DNA from 4 places in the Gracilibacillus sp. D59 genome. Region 1 is predicted to be linked to each of the others. Evidence: riboswitches for the same ligand, from Rfam matches in the RefSeq annotation. Region 1 holds a riboswitch; each other region holds the start of a gene.
What was found. A riboswitch is a leader RNA that binds a small molecule or an ion and turns the genes downstream of it on or off. The one in region 1 is predicted to bind S-adenosylmethionine.

Region 1 (5,598 bases):
GGGTCATTAATATCTACATATCCAATTGTCTCAGGAAGTAATCGCATCCCTTTTAAAAATGTAGGTGATGTGATGTATGGGGCGGTGTCCATTACTTCCCAGTTCTCGTCACTTAGTTGAATTTGCCCAACATAAGTAGAAAAATACCGAGATGTTTGCGCATATCCATTTTGTGACATCGTATAGTGAGGTGCTTCAAATGCTAGTGGATATATCCCGTAATTAGCTAGTTCCTGGACTCCTCGTGTTAATTTACTTTTTATATATTCATCCTCAAACTTAAGTGAGTCAGCTAGATAATTCTCATATGCTAAAGCTGTATCAAAATCATTTTTTGTCTTTTTTATTACCTCATCATCGGGACCATGGTATATAGGCATATTATTTTCTACATCCCAAAACTCAAACCCCTCCCCCGTTTCGTCTCTAAATTGATGCGTATAACCGTGCAAAACGATATTTCCACCATTATCCTGCATATACTTTAGTGTGTTTATTAATTGAGGGAAATCTTCTAATAAATATTTCTCCTTTGTCATTGGATCGGTATGGACAGGTATTAATGCAACCATATATGGAATGTCACGTCTCTTAAGTTCTTTTGCTATCTCCATCAATTTCTTAGGATCAGCTAGCGGATCAACATCCTCTAATCGGAGATAGGCTGGGTGTTCATGAGGATGATCCAGCGCAAATACTTCATGTAATACTTCTCCTAAAAAAATAGAAAATGGCGGTTCAATCTTTGTTGTTGCATAATAATAAGTATTGTTGTTTTTAATAAATAATGGATAATCGACACCCTTCCCGTGACTACCTTTTACTAAAACTGTAGAACTAGCTGTAGCATTCGTGTTTAATATAGTATCTGGAAAAATACTAATGGACTTCTCTTCATTACTTGTAAGCGTTATTTTGGTAATTAACTGCTCTGACTCAAATTCAACAAATGAAAGCTGTTCTCCAAGCTGATCAGCATTATTCCCTAAAACAACCAATGTTCCGTTAAATTGATTGATCATACGTTTAAAATCTGTTGATAAACGTTCTTTCGTTCGCCCATAATAAAATACATGGGTGACATTCTCAAAATCTGCTGTGGTAACCTCTGAAGTATGTTTAAATTCAATAGTGGATGTAAAATGACCTAGTAGCATATCAAGTAACCTCTGATGTTCGTCTACCGTTCCACTTACAGAACTGTAAACAACCAAGACTGCTAGTTCATCTTTATTTTCAGCACTTATTTGCTGAGGGGCTATTATAATAAAAAAGCTTAGAATCATAATGGGTAGCATCCATAACATATAACGAATGATTATTACCTCCTTTCGGTATTTTCGTTCTTATTAAAGAACGGAAAAACAAAAAAATATATACTTCTTAAAGATTTTTTTCGGTTCTTCCTAACAAAAGATAATTTATAAGGACTAGAATTAGTATGAAGCCTGCCCCAATTGAAACCCACAATATATTTGTACTTGATACTTGATTTAGATAATTCTCAAACAAACTACTTTTCTCTTTTTTAGTCTTTTCTTCTATATCTGGAGTAATTACATTTCCATTTTTAATAGTATACATCTCTTGATCGACTTTTACTTTATGCTCCATTTCACTAAGGTCAATCCACTCAAGATTAGGAATCTCCTCCATCTCGCGCACTAAATCCTTTAGACCTTCTAATCCTAAAAATGGATGATAAAAACCACCAATTATCCCATCACGAACAATCGTAAATTCGTCAATACGTTTTTTTATATCTTGTATGGAAGTTGGGTCATCATAACGTATATAGCGAATTGTTTCGGGTACAAGCTTCATTCCATTTAAAAAGTCCGGGGTAGTAATATAGGGTGATTCAGTCATTATCCTCCAATCTTCATCCGTTAACTGTACTTGCCCTACATAAGTAGAGAAAAATTTCGAAATCACCTGATAGCCATTTTGACTCACTGCATAATGTGGTGCTTCAAATGCAATTGGATAAATATCATATTCCACGAGTTCTTTTATTCCTTTTTTAATACGTTCCTCAATATAGGCTGATTCATTTCTATTTTCTACCTCTGATAGGGATTGTTTTTCTATTTCTATTAATTCTCTGCTTCCCGGTTCCTCCATCACCGGCATATTTTTATCCACATCCCAAAACTCAAATCCATCCCCTGTTTGGCCATCTTGATATTGATCTGTATAACCGTGTAGCACAATACTCGCTCCACTCTTCTGCATGTCTTTCAATGTTTCCACCAAGTTTGGTGCTTCCCACAAATGATATTCTTCTTCCGTCTGTTGATTCACATATACCGGAGTAACAGATACCATATAAGGAATATTTTTATCAGTTAAAAAGTTAGCGATCGCCTCTAGTTCCTCGTGATCTGTTCTCGGATGAACATCCTCTAATCTCAGTAGTGCAGATGTTGATGGCTTATGCAAGCTATCAAAAAATGTATGTAATTCATCTGCCAAGAAATTGGATACGGGTGGAAATAGGTTAGGTGTGGCATAGTAATACGTATCCTTATTCTTTATAAGTAACGGGTAATGAACATCTTCATGGACTGATTCAACTAAGGATTCTACATCATCATTATCTGTTGAAATTTCCATTATTGGATGTGAATCTAACTTGACCGTGTTCGTTGTATCTCGTTTGATTACTACATCATTTACTATTTTGCTTTCTGTTGTGTCAATATATGAGAAATGGCTAGTAATTTGTTCGACATTATGACCAATCCCCAATATTGGACCTTTATATGAATGTAATGAATCAATTAAAGTAGACGATAATTTTTCAGACACTTGACCGTAATATATAAGATGGGTTACTCCTGACAAATCGTTTGCCTCTACTTCAGTGCTAGAGAGAAAAGTTATAGATGATGTGAAATGTCCGATGAGAAGATCTAGTAACCGTTGATGCTCATCAACTTCTCCATCTTCTGAAGAGTAAATGACCAGTACATTTATATTATCTGCAGTTGAACTTTGTACATATAGTGGGTTTGACAACAAAATAATAATGATACCTAGAAAAATGATTTTACTACACATTTGCCCGTTTGATCGCTTAATCATTTTACTCTCCCTCCTAAAACGTTTGTTATAAAGAACATATAATAAATATATAAAGAACACAAGGGTTTTATTAATATTTTTATATTTTTTTGGCAAAAAACGCAGTAATTAAACATACGATGCGGAAATTATGGGTTCCGCACCTACCTCTTGTTCTGTTCAATCGGTTTACAATTTTTGATCAGGAAACATTCGGGACAGATTTTGTAAATCTATTAAAGTTTTGTTCTTTAATTTTCTGAATAGTTTTACTTTTTCAAAAAGAATTGACGATTCTTCCACGTGATGCTATTATGATGTTTATCAATTAAATACGGTAGCTCTTATCAAGAGTGGTGGAGGGAATGGCCCTATGAAACCCGGCAACCGTCAGTTAAAGCTGATAGGTGCTAAATCCATCAAAGCTTTTATGCTTTGAAAGATGAGAGGACATTTAATAACCATCCTTTCTGTCCTCTTAATACAGAAAGGATTTTTTGTTGTGTTTGCGGCACAATAAAGGAAGGAGTGTGAAAGAATGATTCGAATTCAAAATTTGTCGAAACTGTATCAAACAAAAAAGCAAGAAGTTCAAGCTGTCGATAATGTCTCACTTAATATAGAAAAAGGCGAAATTTTCGGTGTAATTGGATATAGTGGTGCTGGTAAAAGTACATTTGTCCGTTTGATCAACAGATTAGAGGAACCAACAGATGGTTCTGTGGTTATCCATGATAAAGACATCACGAAAATGGCTGGGCATCAGTTACGAAAAAAGCGTCAAAAAATTGGCATGATTTTTCAACATTTTAACTTATTATGGTCTAGAACTGTTTTTGAAAATATCGCTTTCCCATTGGAAATTGCTGGTGTATCAAAGACAAAACGAAAAGAAAAAGTGTTGGAATTAATCAATCTCGTTGGCCTTTCTGGTAAAGAAAATGCTTATCCTTCACAATTAAGTGGTGGTCAAAAGCAGCGTGTCGGAATAGCGAGAGCATTGGCGAATGACCCTGAAGTATTATTGTGCGATGAAGCAACTTCTGCACTTGATCCCGAAACAACTGATGATATTTTAGATTTGCTGGTTTCTATTAATAACAAATTAGGGCTGACCATCATTTTGATTACACATGAAATGCATGTCATCCAGAAGATTTGTCATCGCGTTGCCGTGATGGAAAATGGAAAAGTGGTAGAAACAGGCGATGTTCTGAATGTTTTCGTCAAACCACAATCCAAGACAACCAAGCGCTTTGTACAGCAGCTTAATCCTTTAGAACATGATAAGGAAAAATTGACAGAGTTTATTAATGATCGGGAAGACAGTGAAGTAATAAAACTGCACTTTATTGGAAACAGTGCTAAGCGAGCGCTTATCAGTGAGGTAGCCAAAACATTTAATGTAGAGGTTAATATACTGCAAGGTTCTATTGCACCTACACAGGAAGGTGCTTACGGTACGTTATTTATTGAAATTAACGGTGAAAAAGAAATCTTAAAGGAAACTATCGAATTTATGAAAAACACCGGTGTAGAAGTTGAGGTGTTAAAGCATGCTTAAGGAATTATTCCCTAATGTAATACTGGAGGATTTGTGGTTAGCCACGCAAGAAACATTTTATATGACGAGCATTGCGATACTCGGTACTTTAATTTTTGGTATTTTACTTGGATTATTATTATTTCTAACAGATTCAGGGAACTTATGGCAAAATCGCTTTATTAATTTCATTACAGCAACGATCGTAAACGTATTTCGTGCCATTCCTTTTATCATATTGATTCTATTACTCTTTCCTTTTACCGATTTCTTAATCGGAACGATCAGAGGATGGAAAGCTGCATTACCAGCATTAATAGTCGGAGCTGCACCATTCTATGCCCGTCTGGTTGAAATTGGCTTGAAGGAAGTTGATAAAGGGGTTATCGAAGCAGCCAAATCAATGGGTGCCAAAACACATACGATTATTTTGAAAGTATTGTTACCCGAGTCGATGCCCGCTCTTATTTCTGGTTTAACAGTAACAGCAATTGCTTTAATAGGTTATACGGCAATGGCTGGTGTTATTGGTGCAGGTGGGCTTGGAAACTTAGCATACTTACAAGGTTTCCAACGCTGGAATTTTGATGTCGTGTTAGCTTGTACGATTTTAATTATTATTATTGTGTTTATTTTTCAAATTATTGGGGATTTACTATCCAAATCGATAGATAAAAGATAAAGTGAGACTTATCAGGGTGTTAGCATCCGTTATCCCCACTTAGCTTCTTTGATTTACTTGTGGGGTTTTACGGACGATTAGCACCGTGCTAAATATAAAAAATTAAGAAGGGATGATCTATTGTGAAAAAATTACTTACATTATTATTTGCTACATTACTTTTATTCGCGTTAGCTGCTTGTGGAACAGCAAATGAGGAGGATAAAGCTGCTGACAGTAACAACGCTGGAGAAACAGAGGAAACTGAACAAGGTAATGAGGAAAAGGAAGTAACAGAACTTGTTGTTGGAGCTACAAGTACACCACA
Region 2 (5,598 bases), on a different contig from region 1:
TATTCAATTCAAAGATGGAATCTGGACTATTAAAGACTTAAAAGAGATTTGGGTCAGTTAGTGGTTTATCTTTTCTTTAACTACATAGAAACTTAAGTTTATAAAGGAATTAAAATCATGTAAGGAGATGTCAAAATGGTAAATTTAATAATTGTACTTCCAATTATTCTAATTTTGGTTGGTCTATATTTCATTACTTTAGGCCTTTGGGAATTAAGAGAAGGTGTGAATAGAAATCAATACATAAAATATATGTTTACGGGATTATTTTTGTTATTTATATTAACCCCTCTAATTTGGCTTTTTGCTAACAGCTTTTTTGCACGTATGAGTTAATTACGCTGAATCGATACACAAAAAAACTTTCACATTCTTCTTTTGGCAATAGCGAAATTTTAAGACGCTTTCTATTGAAGATCAATCGGCTCATACACCCCTTGATTTTCCAGTAACTACAAATGTCTCATCCCCTTGGGAAAATCCGACTGATATTACATTTAGTAATTTTTTGTTATCTATAATAATTGTCTTCATATCTATTTCTATTTTAATGCTGGCCATCATTAAATGGCTGACAAGCAAGAATAGATGCTGATATGCTTCGAGTTTTGAATGATAATGTCCGCCATCTGCCACACTTACTTAAAAAATAGACTTTGGCTAAAACAAAAAACATTATTGATTGGTTCTAAGCACAATCAATAATGCAATATGTGAAAATGTGGCACTTTGCTTTATTTTTTGTTTGCCTTAATCAAGCCATCAACTACATCCCAAATTAATCCAATCACCAAGAGTACTACAATCCATAATGTAGATTGTTCCCAGATCACGCTTACTGTTCTATATCCGTCACTGTTTTCAGTAATTAATCCAGCTTGTGTAAGCTCAAGCATGAAATCTGGATTCCAAAATGCATTTCCATTAATCATCATAAATACTGCTATAATCGAAACTAAATTGACAAGTGCTGTATTAATGACTAATTTGTATGTCCATTTTCCATAAACGAGCTTTAGAGATTCTTTTATTATACCAATACCCATAATTAGAATAATGAAAAGCAAGGAAGAACTATATGTTTCACTATTTAAAAATGGAACCACACCAGAGAATCCATCATGGAAAATCCAAATTCCCAAATATTCATTAGAAAAAACAAACATGATGATTAATAAGGTATAAAATGCAATACCTACTAGCGGCTCACAATACTTGATTTGTCTTTTTTTATCTGGAATAGGAGCTAAATCCGATGGCTTCCATTCCATTCCTATTTCTAAATCTTTTGATTTAATCTCCCCAAAATGGTCTGGAATCGCAAATCCAAATGTTGTCCAACCAACAGCTGCGGGAAGAGCGGTAACAAGTGCAACAATAAACTCAACGAAATGATCAAGAATAGAAACGGGATTAATAACACTTTTAATAACAAAGGTAAGAAGTATAACAGAGAAAGTAGAAATTAAAGCTATTTTTAGTACCAACATGTAGGAATCAAAAAATTCAGGGCCAATTAGATATTTTTTGGTGCCTCTATATTTCTGAGCTAAAAGTCTAGGGTTTCCCAACTCCATCAATACTTCTTCCACATCATCATCCGTAATATTCTTGCTTTGGACTCGTTCATCCAACATATCCTCAATTAAACTGTGGAGTTCTTCTGCAATATCCTCCCGTTGTGATTGTGGGAGCTTCTGTGTTACAGCATAAATATAACGATCAATCATCTCCATCTTTTTTTCCTCCTTTAATGTCAATAACATTACTCATGCTCTGTACGATATGTTGCCATTCAACGATCAGCAGTTCGTATACTTCTTTTCCGGTTTCACTTAATAAGTAATATTTACGTGGTCTTGCTTCATTTGTGTCCCACTTACTTTCAAGTAGCCCTTGTTTTTCTAATCTTCTTAATAGTGGATAAAGTGTGCCAGGTTCTACATGAATTCCTTTTTCTTCGAGTCTGGTAACAAGTGAATATCCATATTGAGGTTCTGATAATTGACTCAGCACACCAATCGTAATCGTACCACGGCGCAATTCTTGCATTAATTTATCCATATATCCTTTAGCGTCATTCATGTTTATCAACTCCTACATTCAGTATAGTGTATGACGCACACTATTGTAAAGTGCATATTGTTGTTTACCTCAAAATATTTGATTATATTTATAACATAGTTAGTGTTTTGACAGTATGAAGCTAACAGGCGCAAGAATTCTTTTCTTCATGTGCACTCATAATATCAAGGGTATAATTAAGAATTTTCATTAAGTGAACATATAAGAATCTTCTTCAAATATAACAATTCCAATTAAAATACTTGACTTTATCGTCTTCTAATTGTAAATTAATAGTATTTCACAATTGAATAATATTCTTATCCAGAGAGGTGGAGGGACTGGCCCTACGAAACCTCGGCAACAGCTCTAATAAGCAATGTGCCAATTCCAGTAGCGATTAGCTAATAGATAAGAAGAGCGAATAAAGAATTTTACTGACCTCTTCTTTTTTGGAAGTGGTCTTTTTTATTTTTATCACGGTGCTAACCGTATGTAAGACCTCCACTTCAAGTAACACAAGGATAAGTTTAGGGATAACAAACGTTAACACCCTGGTAAGTTTCGCTAATGATCTGTGGGGGGCAAAACCACACTGATCATAGTCTCACTTTATATAGGAGGTTAGCCCATGTTTACTATGGATCTAACAGGCAAAGTTGCAATCGTAACAGGTGGTGCAAATGGTATTGGTAAATCTATTGCCGATGCTTTACGATACTCTAAAGCAAAAGTTGCAGTTGTTGATATTCATAAGAGTCACCATAGAAATGAAGACGATTTGCTATTTATTCAGGCAGATGTTACTGATAAAAACGATGTAGAAAAGATGGTTGATCAGGTAATATCATATTTTGGCAAAGTTGATATATTAGTAAATAATGCTGGAATTTCTACGATGGATTATTTTGTCGACATCAAAGAAGAAGATTGGGACAAGACTATGGAGGTAAATGCCAAAGGTGTCCAATTATCTAGTCAGACCGTGGCGAAAAAGATGAGGAATCAAGGTGATGGCGGCAAAATTATCAATATAGCTTCACAAGCTGGTAAAAATGGTTATCGGTTAATGGGGAGTTATGTTGCTTCAAAACATGCAGTGATTGGATTGACCAAAGTGATGGCATTGGAGCTTGCACAAGACCAGATTAATGTCAATGCTGTATGTCCAGGAATTGTGGAAACAAGTATGAAACAGAGAGAACGAGTTATCGGTGGAAAATTAAGAGGGCTGGATAAAGAAGCGATTAAGGAAGAGGATTTCTCACAGGTACCACTTGGCAGAACTGGAACACCAGAAGATGTCGCATATGTCGTTATATTTCTAGCTTCAACATATTCTGACTATATGACAGGTCAAGCCATTAATGTTACTGGCGGCATGACCATGCACTAATTTTATTTAGGGGGATTAAGAGTGACACAACAGTCAAAGGGTAATGCATTCGCGCTATTACCATTACTTATATTTGTTTTATTATTTATCGGTACTGGAATTATTACACAAGATTTTTCCAATATGCCTATTAATGTAGCAGTTGTCATCGCTTCGGCGGTAGCTATTGCCATGAATCATAAAGAAAAATTATCAAAAAGAATAGAAGTGTTTACGAAAGGTGTCGGGCATGAAAATATTATTTTAATGGTTATTATTTTTGTGCTGGCAGGAGCTTTCTCAGAAGTTGCAAAGGGAATGGGTGCTGTTGATGCAACAGTAAACTTGGGTCTTTCACTTCTTCCTGCAAATCTATTAATGGTAGGGCTATTTATAATTGGGTGTTTTATCTCCATTACGATGGGGACTTCGATGGGTACTGTAGTAGCACTTGCACCCATTGGTATTGGAATTGCAGAACAAACTGATATACCAATGGCGTTAGCGATGGCTACAGTTATTGGTGGGGCTATGTTTGGTGATAATTTATCCATGATTTCTGATACAACGATTGCCTCTGCACGAACACAAAATACGTCGATGAGTGATAAGTTTAAGACGAACTTTTTCATTGTACTTCCTGGTGCGATCATTACTGCCATCATTTTATGGATTATTACATCAGGCAGCCATGTCAATGCATTGGAGGACTATTCATATAATATTGTAAAAGTATTACCATACATTATCGTATTAATAGTTGCGATCCTAGGAGTGAATGTGCTAATAGTATTAACCGGCGGAATCATTTTAGCTGGTGTGATTGGTTTGATCGACGGATCTTATACGGGAACAAGTTTAATTCAGGCCGCTTCTCAAGGGATTATCAACATGGAAGATATCGCGATTGTTGCCTTATTTATTGGTGGAATAATTGGCATTGTTCAGCACAATGGCGGGATCGATTATCTCTTGAATTTTGTTACAAGTCGGATTAAATCGAAAAAAGGTGCTGAATTTGGTATTGCTGGACTTGTCAGCGTCGCAGATATCAGTACTGCCAATAACACGATTTCGATCATTATGACTGGTCCGTTAGCTAAAAACATTGCCAGCAAATATCAAATCGATCCGAGGAAATCGGCCAGTATCCTTGATGTTTTTGCTGCGTCATGGCAAGGTATCGTACCATATGGTGGCCAGATGCTTGCCGTTGCCGGTCTTGCTTCCATATCTCCATTAAGCATCATGCCATATTCCTTCTATCCGGTATTACTAGGTATTTGTGGCATTGTAGCGATTTTGATTGGATTTCCTCGAATAAAAAGTAAAACAATTTCATAAGGAAAAGTAAGGCTATACTAATATTGTGTAAGAAAAAGCTAACAAAATCCTATATTCGATTTTGTTAGCTTTCTTTTATAAGTAAAGAAAGCATAAAATTTGCGCGGATGTCTAGCTCCGAGCGCCCAAAAACTAGGCGACTTCACGAATCGCCTACGATAAAGAAGACTTGCCGATTGGTGAAGCCAGAGGCTTAGTCGCCCTTATACCCTTGGGTGAAAGTCATCATCGGTTCGCTTTTCTCAGTGATTCCTTTATCTCAGTTGATTAGCTCCAGTCGCTACGTTTCTAGGCGGGCGCTCTGCGCTTTTCTTATTTACTTTTCTTTCCGATTGACATGAATCATAATTTTCGTGACGTATTGTTCCTCACTGTCTTTTACCACTGTGTCATAAATATATTCTTCTAATGCATAATTACCCATATCTAAATTTAACCGATCCAATTCTGACAATAGTCGTTCATATGTATGATGTATTTTTTTATCTTCTCCTACATGATAGCCAATTAAAAAGTCACCTTGCACTGTTTTAAAATAGGGATTATCCTTCGTTGGATGTGGTTGCTTAATATATAAATAACTGTAATTCGTGAATTCACCTTTCAACATTTGTTCGCGTTTTGTTAAGCCACCTATAGGATGTCCTGTATCAAGATGGTATTTGTACAATTCATCTAGAAAGTCTGAGAACACCCCAAAGAATTCTTCATCCGTAATATTTTCGATATTTTTACTTAAATAAAATGTTTGTTCTGGTAATCGTTCTACTTTAACTTGATCAAAGTTAAGATTTGATGCAGTATTCATTAATTCA
Region 3 (5,598 bases), on a different contig from region 1:
CACGTTCTCTAATATCATCGGCATAATAGCGAATCCTTTCCGGTGTTGGACCTCCGACAAAAATACATTCTGCATGCCTAGCAGCAAATTCACGGCCTTTTTCTGATGTACCTGCTTGGTATATAACTGGTGTCCGTTGCAGAGATGGTTCACTTAAATGAGGACCTTCTACTTTGAAATAATGCCCTTTATGATTAATTTCGTGCACTTTCTCAGGGTCTACCAATGTATTATTTTCGTTGTCTTCTATTACGGCCTCTTCTTCCCAGCTTTGTTCCCATAATTTGTACGATACATCCAGGTATTCATCTGCAATATCGTAACGTTCATCATGCTTGATCATGTCTTCTAACCCAAAATTCCGAGCTGCATTTGGTAAATAAGAGGTAACAACATTCCAGGCAACTCTGCCTTTTGTTAGATGATCCAAGGTTGAAAAACGTCTCGCATTACCAAATGGTGCTTCATATGTTGTACTTACCGTTACAGCAAACGACAGATGTTCTGTCACACTTGCCATCGCAGAAACGAGTAATGCCGGATCATTTAACGGTACTTGCAATCCATCTTTAATTGATGGTGCTTTACTTTTTTGATAGACATCATACACACCTAATACATCTGCGAAAAATACAGCGTCGAATTTGCCACGCTCTAATAATTTTGCTAATTCGATCCAGTAATCCAAATCCTTATATTTACGGTGCCTTTCGTTTTCCGGATGTTTCCATAAACCGTGCGAATTGTGCATGGCACTATTCATATCAAATGCGTTTAAAATGATTTGTTTTCCCATTTTGTTTCCCCCTCATTACACTAATAAAAAAAAGCCTCTTCTAAGAAAAGAAGAGACTTTTTTAATACTTAACAGTCCTATTCTTTTCTTATCTTTCAAGCATTAAGCTTGCTGGAATTGGCACAGTACTTTCATTCAAGTCTGTTGCCGAGGCTTCCAAGGGCCAGTCCCTCCACCTCTCGCGATAAGAAAACGAGTTCGCTATAAAATTATAGTTAACAATGTAACTTTTTTGTAGATAATTGTCAATCATTATTTTACATTTTTGTTATAAAGCACTAACTTTAATCCAATACACTTTTCGCTAAATTATAGACAATAGCATCATCTGTCGGCGGATTATGTAATCCAGCACGGACATCGCGATAATGTCGTTGCAATGGATTTTTAGCAGACAAGCTTCTTGCTCCAACAATTCTCATTGCCAAGTCCACGATATTGTTCGCACTATTGGTGACAATGTGTTTAGCTGCTTGTAAGGACGGGCCAAGTTCTGCTCGTTTATCCGGTTGTTCTACCCATTTTGTCGCAACAGCATATAACACTTCCCGTGCTTTAAACAATTCCAATTCGATTTCCCCAATTTTCCTACGGACTTCTGGTACTTCCTTAATCGGACCAGGCAATGTATTCGGTTGGAAAGTAGAGGCAAAATGGATCGCATAATCCCTTGCAGCTGCAGCTACTCCTAAATAAACAGCAGGAATTTGTAAGTACCATCCTTTAGGAAAAGGCTTCTTCGGATCTTCTTGAAATAATAAGTCATCCTTTGCTACCAACACATTATCTAAAATTAAATCATCACTTTTCGTCGCCTTCATAGAAATACTGTCCCATGTTTCCTCCACTCGAACACCAGGTAATTTATGATCAATAAGTACATAGCCTTTTTTACCAGTTCGATTGACGTCCACCGTGACAATCGAATAATCAAGTGCGACAGCCATAGAAGTAAATGACTTTGAACCATTGATCTTCCAGCCATTCCCTTCTTTTTCAGCAACAGTAGTCGGAATACCACCGCGGGAGGGGCTGCCAGTAGCTCTTTCTGTTTGAGCTAAGTTTAATAATGCCTTTTTCTCCACTACTAACCGGCACACTTTGGCAAAGCTTTCTTCACTCCAATTACGATCCTCTGCTTGTTCTAATAACACTCCTAATTGCCAGCCTAGTGATAATGCTGTAGGTGCATCCCCTTTTGCCAATGTCTCCTGAATTTGCAAGAATTGATATAGATTAAGCCCTTCTCCTCCATACTCCTTTGGAATGGTTAAGGATAAAAAGCCACTCTTCTTCAAATCCTCAAAGTTGGCATACGGAAAACTTGCTTCTGCATCGATCAGCTCAGCTCTTTCAGCGAAAATGTCAGCTAATCTTTTTGCTTCTAGTTGATGGTTTGTTTCAATTATCTGTGTCACTTGATTCCCCCTTAATAAAAAAATCCTGCTTTTCAATGAGAAAAACAGGATAACCCGTAAATGTAATCTCATCTATCAGACATTTCGTCTGCTGGAAGTAGCACCATACTTTGTTTAATAAAGTGGTTGCTGCAGGATCAACGGACCAGTTCCTACCCTGACTCTTGATAAGCTTTGAAAATATGAAATTAAGAACTAATTTACACAGGTTACATGTTTTTGTCAACCTTATATTCAGAAAAGAAGGAATTTTCAGAAAACCCTTGACAGTTATTTTTATGTTCTGTATAGTGTGACTTAACTTCATAAACGAAAAAGTTTTCTTATCCAGAGAGGTGGAGGGACTGGCCCTTTGAAGCCTCGGCAACAGACTTAAGTGAAAGTACTGTGCCAATTCCAGCAAGCTTGATGCTTGATAGATAAGAAGAGCGGACTTAATTAATCAATATCTACCCTCTTCTATCTTTATAGAAGAGGGTTTTTTTCATTTATTTGCCTATAATTTAACGAAAAGGGGTTTTACATCATGTCTGAAATTATTTTATTATCCGGAAGCCCGTCGATTAGTTCCAGAACAGATTTAGCTTTACAATATGCTGCACGAACATTCGAAGCGAAAGGATTAACTACTACCTATCTTTCTATTCAGGATATACCAGCTGAAGTGTTATTCAAAGCACAATTTGATCATCCAAAAATCCAAGAGGTAACAACACTAATTCGCAAAGCAAAAGCTGTCGTTATCGGTTCACCTGTTTATAAAGCGTCTTATTCCGGTGTCTTAAAAACATTACTCGACTTATTACCACCAGATGTTTTACAAGAAACACCCGTTTTACCAGTCATGACTGGAGGAAGTGCAGGACACTTATTAGCTATTGAATATTCATTAAAACCGTTAATCGCCACTTTAAAAGGGCAGAGTCTGCAAGGGGTTTATGTCATCGACAAATGCATCGACAAACAACAACCAACTGACCCAATCGTTGACTATGACACCAAGCAACGCCTGCAAAACCAAATTACTCAACTAACTACAACCCTTGAACAACAAACACAACCCACTTTTTAATGTGGTATTAGGAAACTGTCTAACAACACTTTTAATCAAGAAAGGTTCTTTTCATGAGGACCTTTCTTTTTTTATGCGGAAAGTGTAATGTTTTCGTATAAACGTCGTCTTATAAGTAAAGAACAACCAAAGACAAACTAACAGGGAGGTCACGGAATGGATGAAGAGTTAATTACAGATTGGTTTGATGCTTATGCTGATGATGTGTACCGTTTTTTGGTCTATTATACATCCACATCAGATGTCGAAGATCTGGTACAAGAAGTATTCATTAAAGCAATCGATCGATATGATTCTTTCAAAGGGGATTCCAGTCCCAAGACTTGGTTAATCTCCATTGCTCGAAATTTGGCGATAGATGAAGCAAGAAAACAAAAACGAAAAGACTGGCGAAAGCTGATTAAGACCTATGAGGATAAAATCGACATCTCCCCAGAGGACAAACATCTTTTAACTGAAAAAAAGCTGGAGCTGCACAGAGCAATTGCAAAACTCAAGCACGACTATCGGGATGTCGTTATCCTTCGTGGAATTGAGGAGTTATCTGTATCTGAAACAGCAAACATTTTAAAATGGTCTGATTCAAAAGTTAGAGTAACATTTCATCGTGCTTTGAAGGCTTTGAAACTGCAAGTGGAGGAGGTTTATTATGAGTCATAATGAAGACGAATTAATAAAGGAGTTAAAAGATTTGAAAACTAATGCCCAGTTAGATCCACATAAAAAAGAATCGATGAAAATGGCTCTACAAAAACACGCAAAGAAAAAACGGACTAAATCGACTGCCAAACAAACATTTATCTGGTTTTCTACTGCTGCTGCAATCTTGGTTTGCGGGGTACTTGTCTACACTATGATCAACACAGACCAAATTACACTACCAGCAGATGACAACCAATCAAATGAAGAGATTGGTAATGCTGGAGAGGATACAAAAAATCCTAATGATATGGAAGGTTTAAGTGTGGACGAGACGGAAGATAAGGATGATATGACTATACCTGGTCAGGATAAAACACCTGATAAGGGAGAAAATGATAATGAAGATGTCAGCCCACAAGATTTTAAAGTTAATAGGATAGGTGAAGAAACACAAACTATCAGCATTGAAGGAACGGAAGAAAACACAAAAGTATATAAATATCGAATGGAACCATATGGCATTGAATATAAGGTTGATGAATATTTTAGTAAGTATGCTATCGAAGGAACTACTGTAAGGTACCATGACGAAAGCGATAAATATGCATCGATTCGATTATACGTGGAAGAAAATGCAATGATAGAAGAACTTGCAACAGAATTTCAAGCGCAATATAGCGAAAAGTTCGACAATGTAAGTGAAATCGAGGAACCAAAAGATGGTAATAATCCCTATTCAGGATTAACATTTCGTGCTAAAAATCAGCATCAAGGCTATTATCTTTATCAAATCGAAGACAATGTGCTCGTAATTCAGTACGAATACGCTATAGAAGCTGGTGATGGAATGGCACGTCTTCAATCATTAATTGAATCTATTCGGTAATATGAAACTCCAGCATATAAGTTTATGTTGGAGTTTTGTTATTCTCTTAACAGTTTATCCATTTACAGTAATAGTCTCACAGTATTGTTCTACTTTAGATGGCAATTGATAAACACCAAAAACTAGATTTCTTTGTATAAAAAACAGACATTTCCTTGACGAATTTATCCCACTTCTCTAATCTATAATGTAATCAAGTAATCCGGATTCTTGATTGAAATCTATACCGCCTCAAAAATGTAAGCGTTGTCATCACATAGACCTATGACTTATGGACCAACTAAATAGCCTATAAAGGTGGTGATATATATAAAGTGAGACTGTGATGAAGACCCAACTGTATTCTCTCACCATAGAATCCTCAAAAAGTAATCCATTTCATCCCAATAAAATAGGAGGTTTTTTCTTTTGATGAAGAAAATTTCCATCGCCCTAATAACTGTATTAGTGGTTAGTCTACTTCCAACCAATTTACCAGATTCTATTCAAGCAGAAACAAATGACGGTTATTTATTCGACTTCGGCTCAGCAGATAGTCCTGTTGCTGATGGCTACACACAAGTGTCCAATACCTTACTTTATGATGAGGAAAGAGGTTACGGATTAAGTAAGACAGTTGATTATCGTGACCGTGGTAACCCTGATGACGTACGTCGCGACTTTATTATTAACTCCGACTATTCTTTCACTTTGGATATACCAAACGGAGAGTATTTCCTACGCATTATAGCTGGTGATGATATTGCCTTCAATCGTTCAAGCTTTGTCATCAATGGCGAGGATT
Region 4 (5,598 bases), on a different contig from region 1:
TTCCGCTGCTTTTTCTGGATTATCAAGTGTCCATTGACGAGCTCGTTCATATAATTTAATTACTTTTTCAACATATTCTGGATGCTTTTCAGCAAATTCTTCTCGAACATTTAAAAATCCATACGTGTTAAGATTGATATCTCTAAAAAATAACTTCGTATTTGATTCTAATTCATGCTTTGCCATGTGCGGGTCAAGACCGGCCCATGCATCTACATCACCATTTACGAGTGCATTACCACCATCAGCATGTTGTAAATTGACAAGTTCTATATCATCAGTTGACATTCCAACCGAATCAAGTGCTCTTACTAGGAAAATATATGGATCTGTACCAAGAGTCGCTGCTACCTTTTTCCCTTTTAAATCTTCAATCTTTTCAATTCCTGAACCTTCATTGGTAACTAATGCTGTCCATTCAGGCTGAGAATAGACATACACATTTTCTAACGGTACCTCATTAGATTCAGCGATAAGTGCAGCTGCACCTGCTGTTGAACCGAAATCTACACTATCACTATTTAAAAATTCTATTGCTTTGTTACTACCTTGGCTTAGAGTCCATGTTACCTCGATGTCTTCTTTACCAAATTCTTCTTCTGCCCATCCGAATTCCTTCAATACTAGACTTGTTGGCGAATAATAAGCATAGTCTAAGCGGATTTCCGATGGTTTCCCTTCATCAGCTTGACTGTCAGATGAGCAGCCTACTGCTAAAATTAAAACAATTCCAAATATTGCAATCGCTAAAAAACTTCTCAAATCAATTAACGGTATTCTCTTCATTGTAAATTGTCCCCTTTTTTGTTTTATTAAATTTTAGATTTCACATGCATATGTGGAAATTGTACCTCTTAATCGTTGTGCTTCTTTATATGTGCAACGGTTGTGAACTACTTGCAACCCGCCTTCAAGCGCTACTTCCTCTGCTTTTGGTGAAACAACACCTTCCTGTAGCCAGAACACTTTTGGATTTACCTCAATTGCTTCTTTGGCAATCTCTATTGCTGCATCAGGACTGCGGAAAACTTGCACAATATCGATATCAACCGGAACACTTTTTAGATCTGGATAAGCTTTTTCTCCAAGAATTTCTGTTTCCCTTGGGTTGACCGGAATAATTTTATAGCCTAGTCGCTGCATTTTTCTTGCCAGACGGTAGCTAGGTCTTGCTTCTTTTCCACTGAGACCTACAATAGCTAATGTTTTTTGCCGTGTTACTTCTTCGCCATTTTCAATGTATCGTTCATATGGAGAATTCAATGCCCATTTGATGATACCTTCATCGTTCACAACAAGTTGTCTTTCTTTCTCTTCTCCAATTCCAGTTGCTTTTACAAGTGCTTGATCTAAATCATTTCTAATATCTCTTACTGACTCAATCCCTACAGATAAACGAACTAATTCTTCTGTAACACCTGTGTTATCTAGCTCTTCTTTTGTCAGCTGTTGATGTGTTGTTGAAGCTGGGTGGATAATCAATGATTTCGCATCCCCAACGTTGGCAACGTGGGACCATAGTGCAACATTATTGATTAAATCGCGGCCTGCATCACGTCCACCTTTTATACCAAATACAATGATTGATCCAAAACCATTGTTTAAGATTCGTTTTGCTAACTCATGAGATGGATGACTTTCAAGCCCAGGATATCTCACCCATTCCACTGCTTCATGTTCATTTAAGTATTCTGCAAGCTCCAATGCGTTCTGGTTATGTCGTTCAATACGAATATGCAATGTTTCTAAACCTTGTAATAATTGAAAGGCATTAAACGGACTAAGTGCAGCACCAAAGTCTCTCAATAATTGAACACGAACTTTTGTAATAAATGCCAATGTTCCGAAATCCACCGCATAACGGATGCCATTGTAGCTTGGATCTGGCTCAGTAAAAGCTGGGTATTTTTCAGAATTCCAGTTAAAACGTCCACCATCGACAATGATTCCACCAATTGATGTACCGTGACCACCGATCCATTTTGTAGCAGAGTGAACAACAATATCTGCTCCTAACGTGATCGGTTTACAGCCGAACGGTGTAGCAAAAGTATTATCAATGATTAATGGTATGCCTGCATCATGTGCAATTGCAGATACTTCTTCTACATCTAATACTTGTAAGCCTGGGTTACCGATAATTTCACCATATACGGCTTTTGTTTTATCTGTAATGGCTTCTTTGAAATTTTCAGGGTCTGTTGGGTCAACGAATTTAACATTAATGCCATAGCGTGGGAGTGTTACATTAAATAAATTGTATGTTCCACCATATAAGTTAACACCTGCGACAATTTCGTCCCCTGCACTTGCTAGATTCAAGATCGATAGGGTAATAGCTGACATCCCTGAAGCTGTTGCGACAGCTGCAACCCCGTCTTCTAAAAGAGCCATTCTTTTTTCAAAAACATCTACCGTTGGATTACCTATTCTGGAATAAATATTTCCTGGTTCATCAAGTGAAAACAATCTTTCTGCGTGCTCTGTATCGTGGAACACATAAGAAGTAGATTGATAGATCGGTACTGCTCGTGAACCTGTTGTCGGATCTGGCGCTTGCCCTCCATGTAAATGAATTGTTTCCGGATCGTAAGTAGAACGTTTGTAATCAGTCATTATTTATTTCCTCCCCAAGTCAAGTTTCTGAATATTCAAAAAGCCTTCTTCAATAAGAAGAAGGCTTAACTGACATAACAGTAGTCTTCCTCTTATCTTTCAGGATAAGTATCCTGCAGGAATTAGCACCTTTTAAGCCGTTGCTTAATGGTTGCTGGGCATCATCGGGCCAGTCCCTCCGCCTCTCTGGATAAGAGTTCCATTATTTAATTGTCCACTAAAAAAGTCTCTCTATATTGAGATAGAGAGACTGGAATATTACTATTCGCTCTCTTATCTCTCTAAGCGTTAATGCTTAGTGGAATTGGCACCTGTATTAAATGACGTTTCATTTAATGGTTGCCGAGGTTTCATAGGGCCAATCCCTCCACCTCTCTCGATAAGAAGTATATAATTCCGAGTTGTTTACTCGTATTTTGCTATCGTTAAATAATACTTTAGCATGATGACCACATGATGTCAACATGTTTTCTGAAAATTAATGCAAATTAAGTGAGGCCTCCAAATAAGCACCAGTTCAACTTTTTGATTTTACCGGCTACTCTCGTAAAAATTATTTCTACGTAGGCTTCGTTACATTCTGATTAAAGATGAGGTCTGTGGAGGTTGGTAGCCATTATGAAATATATCGACCATTTGATCACCACTCCGGCTGTCCACTCCCCTTTCCGTGGGGTTTGCCCTTCAGCTAACTTTTTCGAGCAAAAGCCGCTCAAAAAAAGTGGATCTTCAGGGCAAACGAGTCCCACAGGAGTTGAAGTGGGCGCCTTCGCTTAATGCATGCGCTACAACATTTGTCAGACCTAGCAACTTGGGTTATTATCCCTGTAAACGTGCAAAAATATGGCATTTGCATCACTCAAATGGTTCTAAAACCAATATACTTTTTCTGATATTCGTTGTAAAAAAAGGTATAGCGGAGGCCGACCGTTTCGACTCCTAAGGGAATAGCATGATCTGAAGATCCACTTTTGCAGGAGCGAACTCCTCCTGCAAAAGTTAGCTGAAGAGCATGCCCCTTGGAAAGCGAAACGGTCAGCCGCAGCGGGTGGCTTGCACACTTAAACTTTCATCATAAACAACATGACTAGTCAACTATATCTTTATTTATTACACTTTTTAAACATAAATAAGATACAAAAACCCTGTGATACCAACAGTTATACACTTTCCACTTATAAAAAAAGCGGCGGTTAGTTCCGCCACTTTTTGTTCTTTAATTTAAGTCAGTTGGTTTCTTTTCCATTACTTTATCGATTAGACCATACTCTTTTGCTTTTTCAGCTGGCATGAAATTATCACGGTCTGTGTCTTTTTCGATTACTTCTATTGGTTGACCAGTGCGGTCTGCAAGAATTTGATTTAACTTTTTACGCATTTCGATGATACGGTTCGCGTGGATTTGAATATCAGACGCTTGCCCTTGTGTACCACCTAATGGTTGGTGAATCATCACTTCACTGTTTGGTAGCGCATAACGTTTACCAGGCTCACCAGCCGCTAATAAGAATGCACCCATAGATGCTGCCATACCAATACAGATCGTTGATACATTTGGTTTAATAAATTGCATTGTATCATAAATCGCCATACCTGCTGTAATAGAACCACCCGGTGAGTTGATGTATAGTGAAATATCCTTATCTGGATCTTCTGCTGCTAAAAATAACATTTGTGCAACGATGCTGTTTGCCACATTATCATCAATTCCGCTGCCTAACATAATAATTCGGTCTTTTAAAAGGCGTGAATAAATATCATATGCACGTTCGCCTCGGTTGGTTTGTTCAATAACTGTAGGGATTAAGTTCATGAAAAATTCCTCCTTTTAACACTTGCTTTTTTCAATCATGAATTTTAACTATTTTTATCTTAACCGAATGGTCAAAAAAGGTCAAACGATTTGATTTTCTAATTTCATCCTACCCTTAACCATAACGATTTAAACCTTTAAGTTCAAATATTCAAAGTTTGATTTATGTATTGAAATTATACGTGCGATTCGCTATAATTATTCTTGTCGCATTTTATCATGGTACTAATCGCACGTAAAATCCCACATCTCATAGTTCAAGTAATCAAATAAGCTTAGTGGGGGATAAAGGGCGTTAAAAACCTGATAAATTTCGTTAACCACCAGTGGACGCAAAAACTCCACTGACAGAAGTCACACTTTATGCGCCCGTAGCTCAGGGGATAGAGCAATGGTTTCCGGTACCATGTGTCGGGGGTTCGAATCCCTCCGGGCGCGCTTATAATAACAGGTAAGCTCCAAATGCACTTCTCACGTTCTGAATCAGACTGGGAAGTGTTTTTTATCATTTCTAATCCTTTTCTACTCGCTCCAAAAATATTGCGATATTTGCTTTTTTACAATAAAAAACACTGCAAGAGGCAGTGTTAATTGTTAATCATCTTTTCACTTTCTCGATAGCTAGCTGTTATATTACTTTTTACCTTCGACAAAATTAACCAGTTCGTCTAATGCTTCTTGATCATCATTACCATCTGTAATGATTTTAATTGTATGTCCTTTTGATAAAGCCAGACTCATTAAACCCATAATACTTTTAGCGTTAATCCGTTTGTTGTCTTTTTCAATGAAAATTTCGGAAGTAAAACTATTTGCTTTTTGTACAAATTGAGCCGCCGGTCTTGCTTGTAATCCCGGATCTACTGCAATAACCACTTCTTTCTCTAACATGCTAAACCCCTCCCGTTTAGTAAGCGCTATCATTTAATTGTACTATTGGATAGCTTATCTTATTCTTATAAATAATGGAGGAGGAAAAATCCTCCTCTTATTTATTTCATCGTCAATTCTTCATTTCGTAATTGATCTGCAAATTTATCAATTTTTTTGAGGCGGTGATTGATACCAGATTTACTAATCTTTCCTCCAGAAACCATTTCACCTAGTTCCTTCAAGGAAATATCTTGGTGTTCCATTCTCAGCCTTGCGATTTCCTGCAACTTATCAGG

Region 2: it holds a riboswitch for S-adenosylmethionine, as region 1 does, so the genes downstream of both, ACTWP4_RS21660 (SDR family NAD(P)-dependent oxidoreductase) here and ACTWP4_RS19815 (methionine ABC transporter ATP-binding protein) in region 1, are expected to answer to the same signal.
Region 3: it holds a riboswitch for S-adenosylmethionine, as region 1 does, so the genes downstream of both, ssuE (NADPH-dependent FMN reductase) here and ACTWP4_RS19815 (methionine ABC transporter ATP-binding protein) in region 1, are expected to answer to the same signal.
Region 4: it holds a riboswitch for S-adenosylmethionine, as region 1 does, so the genes downstream of both, ACTWP4_RS12390 (PLP-dependent aspartate aminotransferase family protein) here and ACTWP4_RS19815 (methionine ABC transporter ATP-binding protein) in region 1, are expected to answer to the same signal.

What each region holds. Positions count from the first base shown of each region.
Region 1 covers NZ_JBQQCK010000015.1:58,470-64,067, forward strand. Annotated here, with positions in the region: gene ACTWP4_RS19805 (DUF2334 domain-containing protein) at 1-1,286, opposite strand, end outside; gene ACTWP4_RS19810 (DUF2334 domain-containing protein) at 1,384-3,087, opposite strand; SAM riboswitch class I at 3,408-3,515, shown strand; gene ACTWP4_RS19815 (methionine ABC transporter ATP-binding protein) at 3,605-4,630, shown strand; gene ACTWP4_RS19820 (methionine ABC transporter permease) at 4,623-5,291, shown strand; gene ACTWP4_RS19825 (MetQ/NlpA family ABC transporter substrate-binding protein) at 5,414-5,598, shown strand, end outside.
Region 2 covers NZ_JBQQCK010000020.1:3,895-9,492, forward strand. Annotated here, with positions in the region: gene ACTWP4_RS21640 (peptide ABC transporter substrate-binding protein) at 1-61, shown strand, start outside; gene ACTWP4_RS21645 (hypothetical protein) at 136-336, shown strand; gene ACTWP4_RS21650 (HAAS signaling domain-containing protein) at 735-1,736, opposite strand; gene ACTWP4_RS21655 (PadR family transcriptional regulator) at 1,723-2,085, opposite strand; SAM riboswitch class I at 2,382-2,482, shown strand; gene ACTWP4_RS21660 (SDR family NAD(P)-dependent oxidoreductase) at 2,696-3,460, shown strand; gene ACTWP4_RS21665 (Na+/H+ antiporter NhaC family protein) at 3,482-4,783, shown strand; gene ACTWP4_RS21670 (MerR family transcriptional regulator) at 5,100-5,598, opposite strand, start outside.
Region 3 covers NZ_JBQQCK010000001.1:235,147-240,744, forward strand. Annotated here, with positions in the region: gene ACTWP4_RS01145 (LLM class flavin-dependent oxidoreductase) at 1-796, opposite strand, end outside; SAM riboswitch class I at 882-987, opposite strand; gene ACTWP4_RS01150 (acyl-CoA dehydrogenase family protein) at 1,081-2,214, opposite strand; SAM riboswitch class I at 2,280-2,388, opposite strand; SAM riboswitch class I at 2,535-2,640, shown strand; gene ssuE (NADPH-dependent FMN reductase) at 2,741-3,286, shown strand; gene ACTWP4_RS01160 (RNA polymerase sigma factor) at 3,443-3,946, shown strand; gene ACTWP4_RS01165 (hypothetical protein) at 3,936-4,814, shown strand; gene ACTWP4_RS01170 (rhamnogalacturonan lyase family protein) at 5,226-5,598, shown strand, end outside.
Region 4 covers NZ_JBQQCK010000006.1:178,402-183,999, forward strand. Annotated here, with positions in the region: gene ACTWP4_RS12385 (aliphatic sulfonate ABC transporter substrate-binding protein) at 1-786, opposite strand, end outside; gene ACTWP4_RS12390 (PLP-dependent aspartate aminotransferase family protein) at 820-2,616, opposite strand; SAM riboswitch class I at 2,706-2,813, opposite strand; SAM riboswitch class I at 2,887-3,002, opposite strand; gene clpP (ATP-dependent Clp endopeptidase proteolytic subunit ClpP) at 3,833-4,429, opposite strand; tRNA gene ACTWP4_RS12400 (tRNA-Arg) at 4,795-4,867, shown strand; gene ACTWP4_RS12405 (HPr family phosphocarrier protein) at 5,063-5,320, opposite strand; gene whiA (DNA-binding protein WhiA) at 5,422-5,598, opposite strand, start outside.